DNA from 2 places in the Pseudomonas sp. 9.3L genome. Region 1 is predicted to be linked to the other one. Evidence: predicted binding sites of a transcription regulator. Region 1 holds the regulator's gene; the other holds the start of a gene.

Region 1 (7,427 bases):
CCCAGTCGTTGGGGTACACGGTGGTGGATGCCAGCACGGTCGTTGCCACCCACCTCAACCAGATCCTGCAAAAACACGCCCACGAGTTGATCGGCCATGAAGAGGTCCAACAACTGCTGCAAGTGCTGGCCAAGGGGTCGCCCAAATTGGCTGAGGAATTAGTGCCGGGGCTGATTACCTTGTCTGCTTTACTCAAGGTGCTGCAAGCGCTACTGGCCGAGCAGGTGCCGGTGCGAGATATCCGCAGCATCGCTGAAGCCATCGCTAACAGCGGGGCAAGGAGTCAAGATACCGCCGCGATGGTCAGTGCAGTGAGGGCAGGTTTATCACGTGCGATCGTCCAAAGCATTGTAGGTACGGAGTCTGAGCTACCTGTAATCACCCTGGAACCAAAGTTGGAACAGATATTGCTCAATAGTATTCAGAAGGCAGGGCAGGGGCAGGAAGATGGCGTTTTGCTTGAACCTAGCATGGCCGAGCGGCTGCAACGCTCGCTCATCGAGGCCTCCCAGCGTCAGGAAATGCAAGGGCAACCAGCTATTTTGCTGGTCGCTGGGCCGATTCGGACCATGTTGTCGCGTTTTGGCCGGTTGGCCGTACCGAACCTTCATGTGCTGGCCTACCAAGAAATACCGGACAACAAGCAAGTGACGATCGTAGCGACAGTAGGGCCCAACGGCTGAGGTAGCGGGATATGCAAGTAAAGCGTTTTTTCGCCGCGGATATGCGTCAAGCCATGAAATTGGTACGCGATGAGCTGGGCGCTGACGCTGCGATCATTGGCAACCGCCGGATCGCAGGGGGCGTAGAGCTTACCGCTGCGTTGGATTACAAACTGTCGGCCTTGGCCCCGCGCGTACCCAATGTTGAGTTGGAAGACGAGCTGCGCAAAACCCAGTCGCGTATCGTGTCGGCGCAGGTCGAACTCGACTCGCGCAGCGCCCACGATGGCGTGACCAATCGCCAGTTATTTGCAGGCTTGCCGCTGACCGCGCCCGAGCCTTTGATCGAGCCCACCTTGGCTGAAGCCCCGCGTGCGCCCGTTGCCGCCTCGCCTGCACCTGCGGCAGTGGACCAGCGCCTGTTCGACTCCATGCGTTCCGAGCTTTCTGGCTTGCGCGAGCTGCTGGAAGTGCAACTGGGCTCATTGGCCTGGACTCAATTACAAGGCAGCCGCCCAGAGCAGGCTACTCTATGGCGCAAGTTGCAGCGCATCGGGCTGTCTGGCCCGTTGTCGCGCGATTTGCTGGCTGAAGTGGACGGCATCGACGAGCCCCGCCAAGCCTGGCGCATGCTGTTGGCGCACTTGGCCAGAATGATCAGTACCCCAGAGGTAGAACCCCTGGAAGAAGGCGGCATCATCGCCATGGTAGGCCCCGCCGGCATGGGCAAGACTACCACCCTGGCCAAGCTGGCCGCACGTTACGTGCTCAAGTACGGCGCGCAGAACATCGCCTTGGTGAGCATGGACAGTTTCCGCATCGGGGCCCAGGAGCAACTTAAAACCCTGGGCCGTATCCTGAATGTAACCGTAACGCACGTAGACCCTGGGCAATCCCTGGCGCAGGCCTTGGAGCCTCTGCTGCGCAAGCGGGTGGTCTTGATCGACACCGCTGGCCTGCAGGCCAGTGACCCGGCGCTCAAGCTGCAACTTGAAAGCCTGGCGGGCCGTGGGATTCGGGCGCGCAATTACCTGGTGCTCGCCACAACCAGCCAGAAGCAGGTATTGACTGCGGCCTACCACAGTTACAAGCGTTGCGGCCTTGCAGGCTGTATCCTCACCAAACTCGATGAAACCGCGAGCCTGGGTGAAGTACTAAGCCTTGCGATCAGTCATGAATTGCCAGTGGCCTACCTGACTGACGGCCCACGTATCCCGGACGATCTGCACCTGCCTCGTCGGCACCAGTTGGTTAGCCGCGCGGTAAGTGTACAAATGCAGGAAGAGCCCAGCGAAGAGGCCATGGCCGATATGTTCGCCGACCTGTATCACAGCCCCAACAAGCGTGTGGGCTGAGGGCATGAAGACACATGAATGCATGCGCAAGTGGTTGCGCGACAGCGCGCCCCGACAGGGCGTGTTGCATGGCTTGAAACCTACCTGCACCGCACGCAGCGCAGGCTTGCCCAACAGGCAAGCCGGCCGTGGTGTAGCCAGCGTCTCAGTGACAGGGTAAAGAACGAATGGGCAGCATGCATCCCGTACAGGTGATTGCGGTGACCGGCGGCAAAGGTGGCGTCGGCAAGACAAACGTGTCAGTGAACCTCTCACTGGCACTGGCCGAACTCGGCCGGCGCGTGATGCTGATGGACGCCGACCTTGGCCTGGCCAATGTGGACGTATTACTGGGGCTTACTCCCAAGCGCACCTTGGCCGACGTAATAGAAGGCCGGTGTGAGCTGCGCGACGTACTGTTGCAGGGCCCAGGTGGCATCCGCATCATTCCCGCAGCGTCAGGCACCCAGACCATGGTCCACTTGACCACGGCTCAGCACGCCGGGCTGATCCAAGCCTTCAGTGAAGTCGGCGATAACCTGGACGTGCTGGTGATCGACACCGCCGCCGGGATCGGTGATTCAGTGGTGAGCTTCGTGCGCGCAGCCCAGGAGGTACTCTTGGTGGTATGCGACGAGCCCACCTCGATTACCGATGCCTACGCCTTGATCAAGCTGTTGAACCGCGATTACGGCATGAACCGCTTCAGGGTGCTGGCCAACATGGCCCAAAGCCCCCAAGAGGGGCGCAACCTGTTTGCCAAGCTTACTAAGGTGACCGACCGTTTTCTGGACGTCGCCCTCCAATATGTGGGTGCGGTGCCGTACGACGAGACCGTGCGTAAGGCCGTACAAAAGCAGCGTGCTGTGTACGAAGCGTTCCCACGCTCCAAATGCGCCCTGGCCTTCAAGGCCATCGCCCAGAAGGTGGATACCTGGCCGCTTCCCGCAAACCCGCGGGGGCACCTGGAATTCTTCGTCGAACGGTTGGTACAGCAAACCAGTGCGGGGCCTGTCTCATGAGCGCCAGTGGATACCGGATGTACAACAATGCTTCTCGGCAGTCGCAGCAGCATGAACTGATCGAGCGTTATGCACCCTTGGTCAAGCGCATCGCCTATCACTTGCTGGCGCGGTTGCCAGCCAGTGTGCAGGTCGAAGATTTGATCCAGGCCGGCATGATCGGGCTATTGGAAGTGGCCAACAAATACGACGCCAGCAAGGGGGCCAGTTTCGAGACCTATGCAGGCATTCGTATCCGTGGCGCGATGCTCGACGAAGTGCGCAAAGGCGACTGGGCACCTCGCTCAGTGCACCGTAATACCCGTACCGTCAGCGAGGCCATTCGAAGAATTGAAGCGCGAACGGGTCGCGACGCTAAAGATCATGAAGTTGCTGCCGAACTTAACATGAAGATCGACGAGTACTACTCGATTCTCAACGATACGTTGGGAAGCCGGTTGTTCAGCTTCGACGATCTGTTGCAGGACGGTGATCACGAGGGGCTTCACGAAGACGGCGCCAGTGGGAGTGGTGAGCCCGCCCGAGGCTTGGAAGACGAGCGCTTCCAATCGGCCTTGGCGGACGCCATCGCTAATTTGCCAGAGCGTGAGCGGTTGGTGCTGGCGCTGTATTACGACGAAGAACTCAACCTCAAGGAAATCGGTGAGGTGTTGGGGGTAAGTGAGTCTCGGGTCAGTCAGCTTCATAGCCAATGTGCGGCGCGTTTACGCAGTCGTCTTGGCGAATGGCGGGCCGCCGCGCGATAAGCCCTGCCGTAACAGCAGGGCTTGCCCGCGATAGCGTGCTTCTCATGCAGCGGCCGGTCGCAGGCAATGTATGCGGTTATGGGTTTATCGCACACCTAATGAATTCGATTGACTGCGCACCCCGGAGTGGGCGTGTTTGAGACTGCTGGAGGTCTACTTGGACAAGAACATGAAAATCCTCATCGTTGATGATTTCTCGACGATGAGGCGGATCATTAAGAACCTGCTACGCGACTTGGGCTTTACCAATACCTCCGAAGCCGACGACGGCGTCACGGCATTGCCGATGCTGCAAAGCGGCTCGTTCGACTTTCTGGTGACGGACTGGAACATGCCCGGCATGACCGGCATCGAGCTGCTGCGCCAGGTGCGCGCCGATGACCGTCTCAAGCACCTGCCGGTGTTAATGGTAACGGCCGAAGCCAAGCGTGAACAAATCATCGAAGCGGCTCAGGCCGGCGTCAATGGCTACGTAGTCAAGCCTTTCACCGCTCAGGTGCTCAAAGAGAAGATTGAAAAAATCTTCGAACGCGTGAACAGCTGAGCTGCCAGGGGGCGCTATGGAGTCCAGTAAACTGCCGTTGGGTGACTTTGAATCCACCCTGAAAACCCATGCCCGCCAGCTGGTCGAAAGCCTTGAAAAGGGGCAATTCGGCGAAGCGGTAGGGTTGATCCATGAGTTAAACCAGACGCGTGATCGCGGGCTGTATCAGGAAGTGGGCAAGCTCACTCGCGAATTGCACAGCGCTATCGTTAATTTTCAGATTGACCCTCGCTCGCCTCGGGCCGAAGAAATGTCGGGGATCACCGATGCTACCGAGCGCCTTGATTACGTGGTACGGCTGACGGAAAACGCCGCCAACCGCACCATGGACCTGGTCGAGCAGAGCACGCCCGTGGTCCACGATCTGGGCGAAGAGGCCAAGGCGCTGCGCACGGACTGGCAGCGCTTCATGCGCCGGGAAGTCCAGGCCGATGAGTTCCGTGAGCTCGTCAAGCGCATGGACACCTTCCTGGCGCGCAGCGAAACCGACGCCGACGTGCTGTCCACCCACCTCAACGACATCTTGCTCGCCCAGGATTTCCAGGACCTCACAGGCCAGGTAATCAAGCGCGTAACCTCGTTGGTGACCGAGGTAGAAGCGAACCTGCTCAAACTGGTGCTGATGGCCAGCCAGGTAGACCGCTTTGCAGGTATCCATCACGACGAAGAAAGCCTGCGCCAAGAAAAAAATCCTGAAAAAGACCCGTCCCGGGGTGAAGGTCCGCAGATTCATGCCGATAAGCGTGAAGACGTCGTATCCGGTCAGGACGATGTGGACGACTTGCTCTCCAGCTTAGGTTTCTAAGCGGTTGCGGTCGTCGGACAGGCGCCTTCGCGCTATCCGGGCCGCACGCCATTTTCAGCATTCCAGGGAGCAACCAAATGAGCTTCGGCGCCGATGAAGAGATCCTCCAGGACTTCCTGGTTGAGGCCGGCGAGATCCTCGAGCAGCTATCTGAACAGTTAGTCGAGCTGGAAAGCCGACCCGACGACGCAAACCTGCTCAATGCGATTTTTCGTGGTTTTCATACTGTCAAAGGCGGCGCCGGCTTTCTCCAGCTCAATGAGCTGGTGGAGTGCTGTCACATCGCCGAAAACGTGTTCGACATCCTGCGTAAGGGCGAACGCCGAGTAGACTCCGAGCTGATGGACGTAGTGCTCGAAGCGCTGGACACGGTCAATAGCATGTTTGGTGAGGTTCGCGAGCGTGCCCCGCTGACCCCTGCCACCCCCCAATTACTCGCGGCGTTGGCCCGACTGGCCGAGCCGGCAGGCGCGCAGCCGGCGGTCGCAGCCCCTGCACCCGCCGTGGTGGCTGCGCCGATGCCCGGCACCGGTTTCGATGCCCTTATGAGCAGCCTGGACGACGAACACACCCACGCCGCCAGCGACGACATTACCGACTCCGAATTCGAATCCCTGCTCGACCAACTCCATGGCAAAGGGCAGTTTGCCGCGGATACCGTGGCAGCAGCGCCTGCGGCCCCTGCTCCAGCAGTTGGCAGCGATGAAATCACCGACGCTGAATTCGAATCGCTGCTGGACCAGTTGCACGGCAAAGGCAGCTTCGCCGCTGACAACCTGGCCGGTACACCTGCACCGGCGCCCGCGCCACCTGTGGCAGTGCCCGCAGCGGGCGGTGGCGACCTGATTACCGACACTGAATTTGAAGACCTGCTTGACCAGCTTCATGGCAAGGGCAAGTTCGCGGCGGATGCCACCGCAGCCCAGGCGCCTGCTGCTCCTGCGCAGGTAGCCCCAGCGCCCAAAGCTGTCGCGCCGGGCGTCGCCGCGCCGGGCGCCGCCGCGCCGGCCGTTCCTGTGCCCGCACCGGCTGCTGCTGCCGCGCCGGCTGCCGCCCGTGCACCTTCGGGGGAAAAACCCGTCGTCAACGAGGCTGAAACCACCGTACGGGTCGACACCGCTCGGCTGGATGAAATCATGAACATGGTGGGCGAGCTGGTACTGGTGCGTAACCGCTTGGTGCGCCTGGGCCTGAACAGCAGCGATGAAGCCATGTCCAAGGCCGTCTCCAACCTGGACGTCGTCACCGCTGACCTGCAAACGTCGGTGATGAAGACCCGGATGCAGCCTATCAAGAAAGTCTTTGGCCGCTTCCCCCGTCTGGTACGCGACCTGGCACGCCAGCTCAAGAAAGAAATCACCCTGGAGCTGGTGGGCGAAGAAACCGACCTGGACAAGAACCTGGTCGAAGCCTTGGCCGACCCCTTGGTCCACTTGGTGCGCAACGCTGTGGACCACGGCGTAGAAATGCCGGACGAGCGTGAAGCGGCCGACAAGCCGCGCTCTGGCAAGGTCGTGCTGTCTGCCGAGCAGGAAGGCGACCACATTCTGTTGTCCATCTCCGACGACGGCAAGGGCATGGACCCTGCCGTGTTGCGCGCCAAAGCGGTAGAGAAGGGCGTGATGGACAAAGACGCCGCTGATCGGCTGTCTGAGACCGACTGTTACAACCTGATCTTTGCCCCTGGGTTCTCGACCAAGACCGAAATCTCGGACGTGTCCGGGCGCGGCGTGGGCATGGATGTGGTGAAAACCAAGATCTCCCAGCTCAACGGCTCGATCAACATCTACTCGGCCAAGGGTCAGGGCTCGAAGATTGTCATCAAGGTCCCGCTGACCCTGGCGATCATGCCTACCTTGATGGTGATGCTGGGCAACCAGGCCTTTGCCTTCCCCCTGGTCAGCGTGAACGAGATTTTCCACCTCGACCTGTCTCGCACCAACGTGGTGGATGGTCAGGAAGTGGTCATCGTGCGCGACAAAGCCTTGCCGCTGTTCTACCTCAAGCGCTGGCTGGTGCCAGGTGCCCAAGACAGCGAGCAGCGCGAGGGCCACGTAGTGATTCTGTCGGTAGGCACCCAGCGCATAGGGTTCGTGGTGGACCAACTGGTAGGGCAGGAAGAGGTGGTCATCAAACCGCTGGGCAAGATGCTTCAGGGCACGCCTGGTATGTCAGGCGCTACCATTACGGGTGACGGCCGCATTGCGCTGATTCTCGATGTGCCTAGCATGCTCAAGCGTTACGCCGCCCGGCGTATCTGATACCACCCGCCGCCAGCCCGCAAAGGCTGGCGGCCTGTAACGGAGTTACTATG
Region 2 (7,427 bases), 1.5 Mb from region 1:
GTCGGCGGTAAGGGTGCGGCCCGGAAGGCGATGGATATCGCCCAGCCCGCCAAAGAAGGCCTCCACCAACGGAATGTTTTCGTCTGCCACTATGCGCATGGGAAGCCTATGGACGCTCACTGCGCCTTCTTGCGAATCCAATAAAGGTACGTACCGTTTTCTTCGTGCTGCCCCACCAGTTCATGGTCGAGGAACGCGCAGAATTTCGGGATATCCCGGCGTGTCGACGGGTCAGTGGCAATCACTTTGAGCAGGCCGCTGGCCGGCAGGTCGCGTACGTGCTGGTGAAGCATCATCACCGGCTCCGGGCAATTGAGGCCGGTAGCGTCGAGCACGCCATCGACAGGCAATTGGTGAAGGTTATCGGGCATGGGTTAGCTCACAGTCAGGGGCGGCAGTGCAACGGGCTGCCAGGGTAGCCGTCATTATTTATCTAGCCGGCGCAGGTGGCAGGTAACTTCCTCACGGTCGTGGTACAGCTGCTTGCAGCCGATCGCTACCTTGATGCGCCGCGCGTCGAAACCCTGCTCAATACGCTCGAGCAGGCGTTTCACCTCTGCGTAGCGTTGTTTCATCGGCAACTTGAGGTTGACCACCGCCTCACGGCAATGGCCCTCACCTAGCCAGGTTTCGAGCAACGCTGCATTACGCGCGGGCTTTTCCACGATGTCACAGACCATCCAGTCCACCGGGGGGCGGGGGGCGTAGGTAAAACCATCCGCCATCAAGTGGCGAACCAGGCCGGTGTCCATCAGGCTCTGGGCCATGGGGCCGTTGTCCACGGCAGTCACCAGCATCCCCCGGTTCACCAACTGCCAGGTCCAGCCGCCGGGCGCTGCGCCGAGGTCCACGGCGGTCATGTCGCCATGCAGGCGCTCGTCCCATTGGTCCCTGGGAATGAAGTGATGCCAGGCTTCTTCAAGCTTGAGGGTGGACCGGCTTGGGGCCTCGCGAGGGAATTTCAGCCGTGGGATACCCATCGGCCACATGGCGCTGTTGCGCTCAGGCGCAACCCCCAAGAACACCTCACGACCACTGATAAAAGTCAGCAGCAGCCGCTCGCCAGCCCCACCCGGCCGCAGAGCCCCCGCGTTCTCCAGCGCTTTGCGCAGCGGGGCTTCGAACTTGCGGCAAAACGTAGAAAGTTCTTTGCCATCGTTGGTGTCCAGCACCTCCAGCCACAGGCTGGTGGCCTGAGGGTAATCGGCCAAGGCATCGAGCAGCACGCTGATGCGGTCGGTATCTGGCAGGCTGACGAAGCGCCCGCGCGCCCATTGCCGGGGGAAGATCAACGTACTGAAACGCAGCCCCGCCATCAATTGGGCCGCGCCCTGGGCCTCGGTGCAAACGAACTCAGCGCAGGCGCTGGCCGGCCGTGCCTTGGCGTAACCCGCAACGCCAAGGCGCGCCGCATGCTCGCTGATTTCCGCGCACACCTCCCCTTCGAAACCGGGGCGACAATGTAGCAACAGGCTATTCATTCGTACTCCGCTGGCCACTGCTGGCCTTGCACCCGTGAAGGGCAAGTGCCATGGCATCACAAACCGTGAATGATAGCGCAGCTGGGGTGGGTTTAGCGCATGCAGGGTGCAGAAGCGATGGCGTATCCGGAGGAACCCGACGGGAACCCTATGGGAACCCGACGGGAACCCTGCACCCCGCGAGAAAGTCCAGAACACATAACCCCTGTAACTGCCCGTGCCGTGCGGGCCCGCCTAGAGGATTTTTTCCGATGCCCTCCCTGGACAGCTTGAATACCCTACGCACCCTGAACGTGGGCAACCGCGAGTACCGCTATTACAGCCTGCTGGCGGCGGCAAGCCAATTGGGTGACCTGCAACGCCTGCCCATGTCCCTTAAGGTGCTACTGGAAAACCTGCTGCGCTGGGAGGACGGCACAACGGTCACAGCCGCAGACGCCCAGGCGCTGGGCGAGTGGCTCAAGGCGCGGCGTTCAGACCGAGAAATCCAGTACCGCCCGGCCCGCGTATTGATGCAAGATTTTACTGGCGTGCCGGCCGTGGTAGACCTGGCCGCCATGCGCGCCGCCGTTGCCAAGGCCGGGGGTGACCCGCAGCGGATCAACCCGCTGTCCACCGTCGACCTGGTCATCGACCACTCGGTGATGGTCGACCGCTATGGCTCGGACCAGGCGTTCAACGAAAACGTAGACATCGAAATGGACCGCAACGGCGAGCGCTACGCCTTCCTGCGGTGGGGCCAGAGCGCGTTCGACAACTTCAGCGTCGTGCCACCGGGTACCGGCATCTGCCACCAGGTCAACCTGGAATACCTGGGCCGCACCGTATGGACCCGGGAAGACGACGGCCACACCTACGCCTTCCCTGACACCCTGGTAGGCACCGACTCCCACACCACCATGATCAACGGGCTTGGGGTATTGGGCTGGGGCGTGGGCGGAATCGAAGCCGAGGCCGCCATGCTAGGCCAGCCGGTGTCCATGCTCATTCCTGAAGTGGTGGGGTTCAAGCTCACCGGCAAGCTGCGCGAAGGCATTACCGCCACAGACTTGGTGCTCACTGTCACCCAGATGCTGCGCAAGCAAGGTGTGGTGGGCAAGTTTGTGGAATTCTATGGCGATGGCCTGGCAGAGCTGCCGTTGGCAGACCGCGCGACCATCGCCAACATGGCGCCCGAGTATGGCGCCACCTGCGGCTTCTTCCCGGTGGACGACATCACCTTGGGTTATCTGCGCCTCTCAGGCCGGCCAGAAGAGACCGTGCAGCTGGTCGAAGCCTACTGCAAGGCTCAAGGCCTGTGGCGCGAGCCGGGCCAGGAGCCCGTATTCAGCGCCCAGCTGGGGCTGGACATGGGCGAAGTAGAAGCCAGCCTGGCAGGGCCGAAGCGCCCGCAAGATCGGGTTGCGCTGGGGCAGGTGAGCCAGGCCTTCAATGACTTCATTGGGCTGCAACTCAAGCCCGCCGCCAAGGAAGAAAGCCGCCTGGAAAGCGAAGGTGGTGGCGGTGTCGCGGTCGGCAATGCCGACCAAGCCGGCGAAGCCACCTACACTGACGGCGATGCCAGCCACACCCTCAAGCATGGCGCGGTGGTGATTGCAGCGATCACGTCCTGCACCAACACCTCCAACCCCAGCGTAATGATGGCCGCCGGGTTGCTGGCCAAAAAAGCCGTGGAAAAAGGCCTGACGCGTAAGCCTTGGGTTAAAACGTCCTTGGCACCCGGCTCCAAGGTGGTCACCGACTACTACACCGCAGCGGGGTTGATGCCATTTCTGGAACAGTTGGGCTTCAACCTGGTGGGCTATGGCTGCACCACTTGCATTGGCAACTCGGGCCCGCTGGATGCGCCCATAGAGGCCGCTATTCAACAGGCGGACCTCACGGTGGCGTCGGTGCTCTCGGGCAACCGCAACTTTGAAGGGCGTGTGCACCCCTTGGTGAAAACCAACTGGCTGGCCTCCCCGCCCTTGGTGGTGGCCTACGCCTTGGCAGGCAACGTACGCATCGATATTTCCAGTGCGCCCCTGGGTGCAGGGCCAGACGGCCAGCCGGTGTTCTTGCGCGACATCTGGCCAAGCCAGCAGGAAATCGCCGACGCGGTGGCCAAGGTGGATACAAGCATGTTCCATAAGGAATACGCCGAAGTGTTCGCAGGCGACGCCCAGTGGCAAGCCATCGAAGTACCGCAGGCCGCCACCTATGTGTGGGATGAACACTCTACCTACATCCAACACCCACCCTTCTTCGAAGGCATTGCTGGCCCCTTGCCGGTGATCGAGGATGTAAAGGGCGCTTACGCCCTGGCGCTTCTGGGCGATTCAGTCACCACCGACCACATCTCCCCTGCCGGCAATATCAAAGCCGACAGCCCTGCGGGTCGCTACCTCCGGGAAAAGGGCGTGGCGCCTAAGGACTTCAACTCCTACGGCTCGCGCCGCGGCAACCATGAAGTGATGATGCGCGGCACCTTCGCCAACATCCGCATTCGCAACGAAATGCTAGGCGGCGAAGAAGGCGGTAATACGCTGTACATTCCCAGCGGCGAAAAGCTCGCCATCTATGACGCCGCCATGCGCTACCAGACGCAGGGCACGCCGCTGGTTATCATTGCAGGCGCCGAATACGGCACCGGCTCCAGCCGTGACTGGGCCGCCAAGGGCACTAACCTGCTGGGCGTGAAAGCGGTAATTGCCGAAAGCTTCGAGCGCATTCACCGCTCCAACCTGGTGGGGATGGGCGTGCTGCCTCTACAGTTCGTAGGCGGGCAAACCCGTAAAACCTTGGGCCTCACTGGCCATGAGCGGTTCGACCTGCTGGGCCTGAGCAACGCCACCCTGGCCCCCGGCATGCACCTGACGCTTGGCATTACTCGCGAGAACGGAAAGCAAGAGCAGGTCGAGGTGTTGTGCCGCATCGACACGCTCAATGAAGTGGAGTACTTCAAGGCCGGTGGGATTTTGCATTATGTGCTGCGGGAGTTGATTGCGTGAGGCAGCTCTCTGGGGCCTTGCGGTAATACCGTCTAGACCATTCGCGAGCTATCGCCCGCTTTCCACAGGTAGGGTGTAGGCACCGGGCGTAGCTCGCGCATGAGTACGCTGCGATTTCGCACCCACGCACTCAGGCGTTACTTAAGGAACTGCAAACTAAACTATCCCGCCCCTCCGCCGACACCCTATAAAAGCCCTATGCGGAACCTGCCTTTTCATGCGCAATAACCAGCCTGTCACTCAGCGTGAACGTACCTTCCCCGCTCAACAGCGGCTGATCTCCACCACCGATACCCAGGGGATGATCACCTACTGCAACGACACCTTCGTGGAGGTGAGCGGTTATACCCGTGACGAGCTGATACGCGCGCCACACAACCTGGTGCGTCACCCGGACGTACCGGCTGCAGTGTTCGCCCATATGTGGGGCACCCTCAAGCAGGGGCGGCCGTGGATGGGCGTGGTAAAAAACCGCTGCAAGAACGGCGACTTCTACTGGGTCAACGCCTACGTCACGCCCGTGTTGGAAGGTGGCCAGGTGGTGGGTTATGAATCGGTGCGGGTCAAGCCCACCGCTGAGCAAATACGCCGCGCGCAAGCGCTGTATGCGCGCCTCAACGCAGGCAAGCCGGCGTTGTCAGCGGCCGAGCGCTGGCTGCCCGTGCTACGGGATTGGCTGCCGTTCATTCTGGTGAGCCAGATCGGCTTCCTGATCGGCGTCTGGCTGGGCAGCGGCTGGGGCTTTGCACTGGCTGCGGTGTTGTCGGTGCCACTGGGGCTGCTGGGCCTGAGCTGGCAGCAGCGTGGCCTCAAGCGCCTGTTGCAGCTGGCTGAACAGACCACGTCTGACCCCCTGATCGCCCAGATGTACACCGACAGCCGAGGCGTGCAGGGGCGCTTGGAAATGTCCATGCTCAGCCAGGAAGCCCGCCTCAAGACGTGCCTTACCCGTTTGCAGGACACCGCCGAGCAGCTTAACGGCCAGGCGCGCCAGGCCGATAATCTGGCCCATGAAAGCTCTGAAGGGCTGGACCGTCAGAAGGCAGAGACCGAGCAGGTGGCCGCTGCCGTCAACCAGATGGCCGCGACCACTCAAGAGGTGGCCAACCATGTGCAGCGCACGGCAGATGCGACCCAGCAGGCAAACCAGCTCACCCGCCAGGGCCGCGCCATCGCCGGCGAAACCCGCGAAGCCATCGAGCGCTTGTCAGCCTCGGTGGGTGAAACCGGGCAAACCGTTACACGCCTGGCCAAGGACAGCGATGAAATCGGCGGCGTGGTAGACGTGATCAAAGGCATTGCCGACCAGACCAACCTCCTGGCGCTGAACGCGGCCATCGAAGCGGCCCGCGCGGGTGAAATGGGCCGGGGCTTTGCAGTGGTTGCCGACGAAGTGCGCCAGTTGGCGCAGCGCACGGCCGAGTCCACCGGGCAGATCCATGGCCTGATCGCCAAACTGCAACACACCGCCACCGCTGCCGTGCAGACCATGGAAACCGGCCACCGCCAGGCCCAGGAAGGCGTGGCGCGGGTACTGGAAGCGGACAAAGCCTTAGCCGGCATCAGCGAGGCCGTGGCCAACATCACCGACATGACCACGCAGATCGCGGCGGCCACTGAAGAGCAAAGTGCAGTAGCGGAAGAGGTGAACCGCAACATTGCAACCATTGCCCAGTTGGCGGACCAGACCTCCGGCAAAGCCCAGAGCACTGCGCTGCTCAGCGAAGCCCTCACCCAGACCGCTGCCAGCCAGTACTCCCTGGTGGAGCGTTTCAACCGCTAACCATTAGGGCAACGAACCAAGGCGGCCCCACCAGGGTTGGCCTTGGTTTACTATCATGGGCATTTTGAGCAGCGAGACGCTCCATGATGTTAACCCCAGGCGCTGATACGCCCCGGCTGGACAACTACAAGGTGATCGCCGACAGCCTGGCCGCCTTGTTGTTTCCGCACGGCGAAGTGGTGTTGCATGACCTGGCAACCCAAACGGTCGTGTACATCGCCAACAACCTTTCCAAGCGAACGCTGGGTGACCCTTCTGCCATGGAGGAGATCGCGGCCGACTGGGCCACCCAGCGCAGCATCGGCCCCTATGAAAAGCTCAACTGGGATGGCCAGCGTATACGCTCGACCACCAGCGTGCTCCTCGACGAACACGGCAAGCCCGCCATGGCGCTGTGCGTGAACCTCAACTATTCACTGCTGGAACAAGCGCGCCATGCGCTGGAGGCGTTCTTTCAAACCAGCCGCCTGATCGCCCAGCCCGCCGTGCTGTTCAAAGATGACTGGCAGGAACGCATCAATACCTTTCTGCACGCCTGGCTCACCACTCACCACCTGGCCCTCAACCACCTGGGCCGCGAGCCTAAGCGCCGCTTGATCGAGGCGCTGTACCACGAAGGCGCCTTCGAAGGGCGCAGCGCCTATGACTACGTTGCCAACGTGCTGAACATGGGCCGGGCCACGGTCTACAAATATGTCAAAGCCTGCCGTGAGGCGAGCCCGGAACCGGCGCCAGGCCAGTGAGCAGTGGTCATGCTTGCGTGCAAGACGCCAGCGCGCAACCGGCGATTTGCGCATCCTGCACAGCCACGCCGGTAAGGTCTGCCACGGTCACCTGTTGATCGTTACGCCGCCCGCAAGTGTGCCCTGCCAAGAGCGCGCCCAACTCCACCAGCGCGCTTGCCTGGATCAACCCTGCGTCAAGGGCATGAGACACCTCGCCATACTGGCTGCACTGGCCGATGGCATCCACGACGATCAGGTCCGCCAGGCCCAGCACACTGGGGGCGAGTTCCTGTTTGCCCGGCGCATCGGCGCCCACGGCGGTGATATGGGTGCCCGGCTGGACCCACTCGCTGTGCAGCAAGGCGGCCCGAGACGGGGTCGTGGTAACGATCAGGTTCGCCTGGCGCGCCACCGCTTCGGCACTCTGCGTCACTTGCACCGAAAACCC

Evidence for each region. The regulator FliA, encoded in region 1, starts transcription of late flagellar genes. The targets are predictions, from matches to a motif close to CTAAAGTTTNNNNNNNNNNNGCCGNTAA.
Region 2: a site for FliA is predicted at 4,628-4,655, ahead of AC4LE2_RS06535 (methyl-accepting chemotaxis protein). Genes of this name have one in related genera too.

Annotation. Positions count from the first base shown of each region.
Region 1 is NZ_JBZUBK010000001.1:2,917,412-2,924,838, reverse strand. It holds gene flhA (flagellar biosynthesis protein FlhA) at 1-683, shown strand, start outside; gene flhF (flagellar biosynthesis GTPase FlhF) at 695-2,017, shown strand; gene fleN (flagellar synthesis regulator FleN) at 2,185-3,018, shown strand; gene fliA (RNA polymerase sigma factor FliA) at 3,015-3,764, shown strand; gene AC4LE2_RS13345 (chemotaxis response regulator CheY) at 3,934-4,308, shown strand; gene AC4LE2_RS13340 (protein phosphatase CheZ) at 4,325-5,113, shown strand; gene AC4LE2_RS13335 (chemotaxis protein CheA) at 5,191-7,374, shown strand; gene AC4LE2_RS13330 (protein-glutamate methylesterase/protein-glutamine glutaminase) at 7,425-7,427, shown strand, end outside.
Region 2 is NZ_JBZUBK010000001.1:1,442,704-1,450,130, reverse strand. It holds gene pdxB (4-phosphoerythronate dehydrogenase PdxB) at 1-99, opposite strand, end outside; gene tusA (sulfurtransferase TusA) at 117-371, opposite strand; gene rlmM (23S rRNA (cytidine(2498)-2'-O)-methyltransferase RlmM) at 426-1,481, opposite strand; gene acnA (aconitate hydratase AcnA) at 1,733-4,471, shown strand; gene AC4LE2_RS06535 (methyl-accepting chemotaxis protein) at 4,689-6,254, shown strand; gene AC4LE2_RS06530 (helix-turn-helix transcriptional regulator) at 6,338-6,997, shown strand; gene AC4LE2_RS06525 (ornithine cyclodeaminase family protein) at 7,005-7,427, opposite strand, start outside.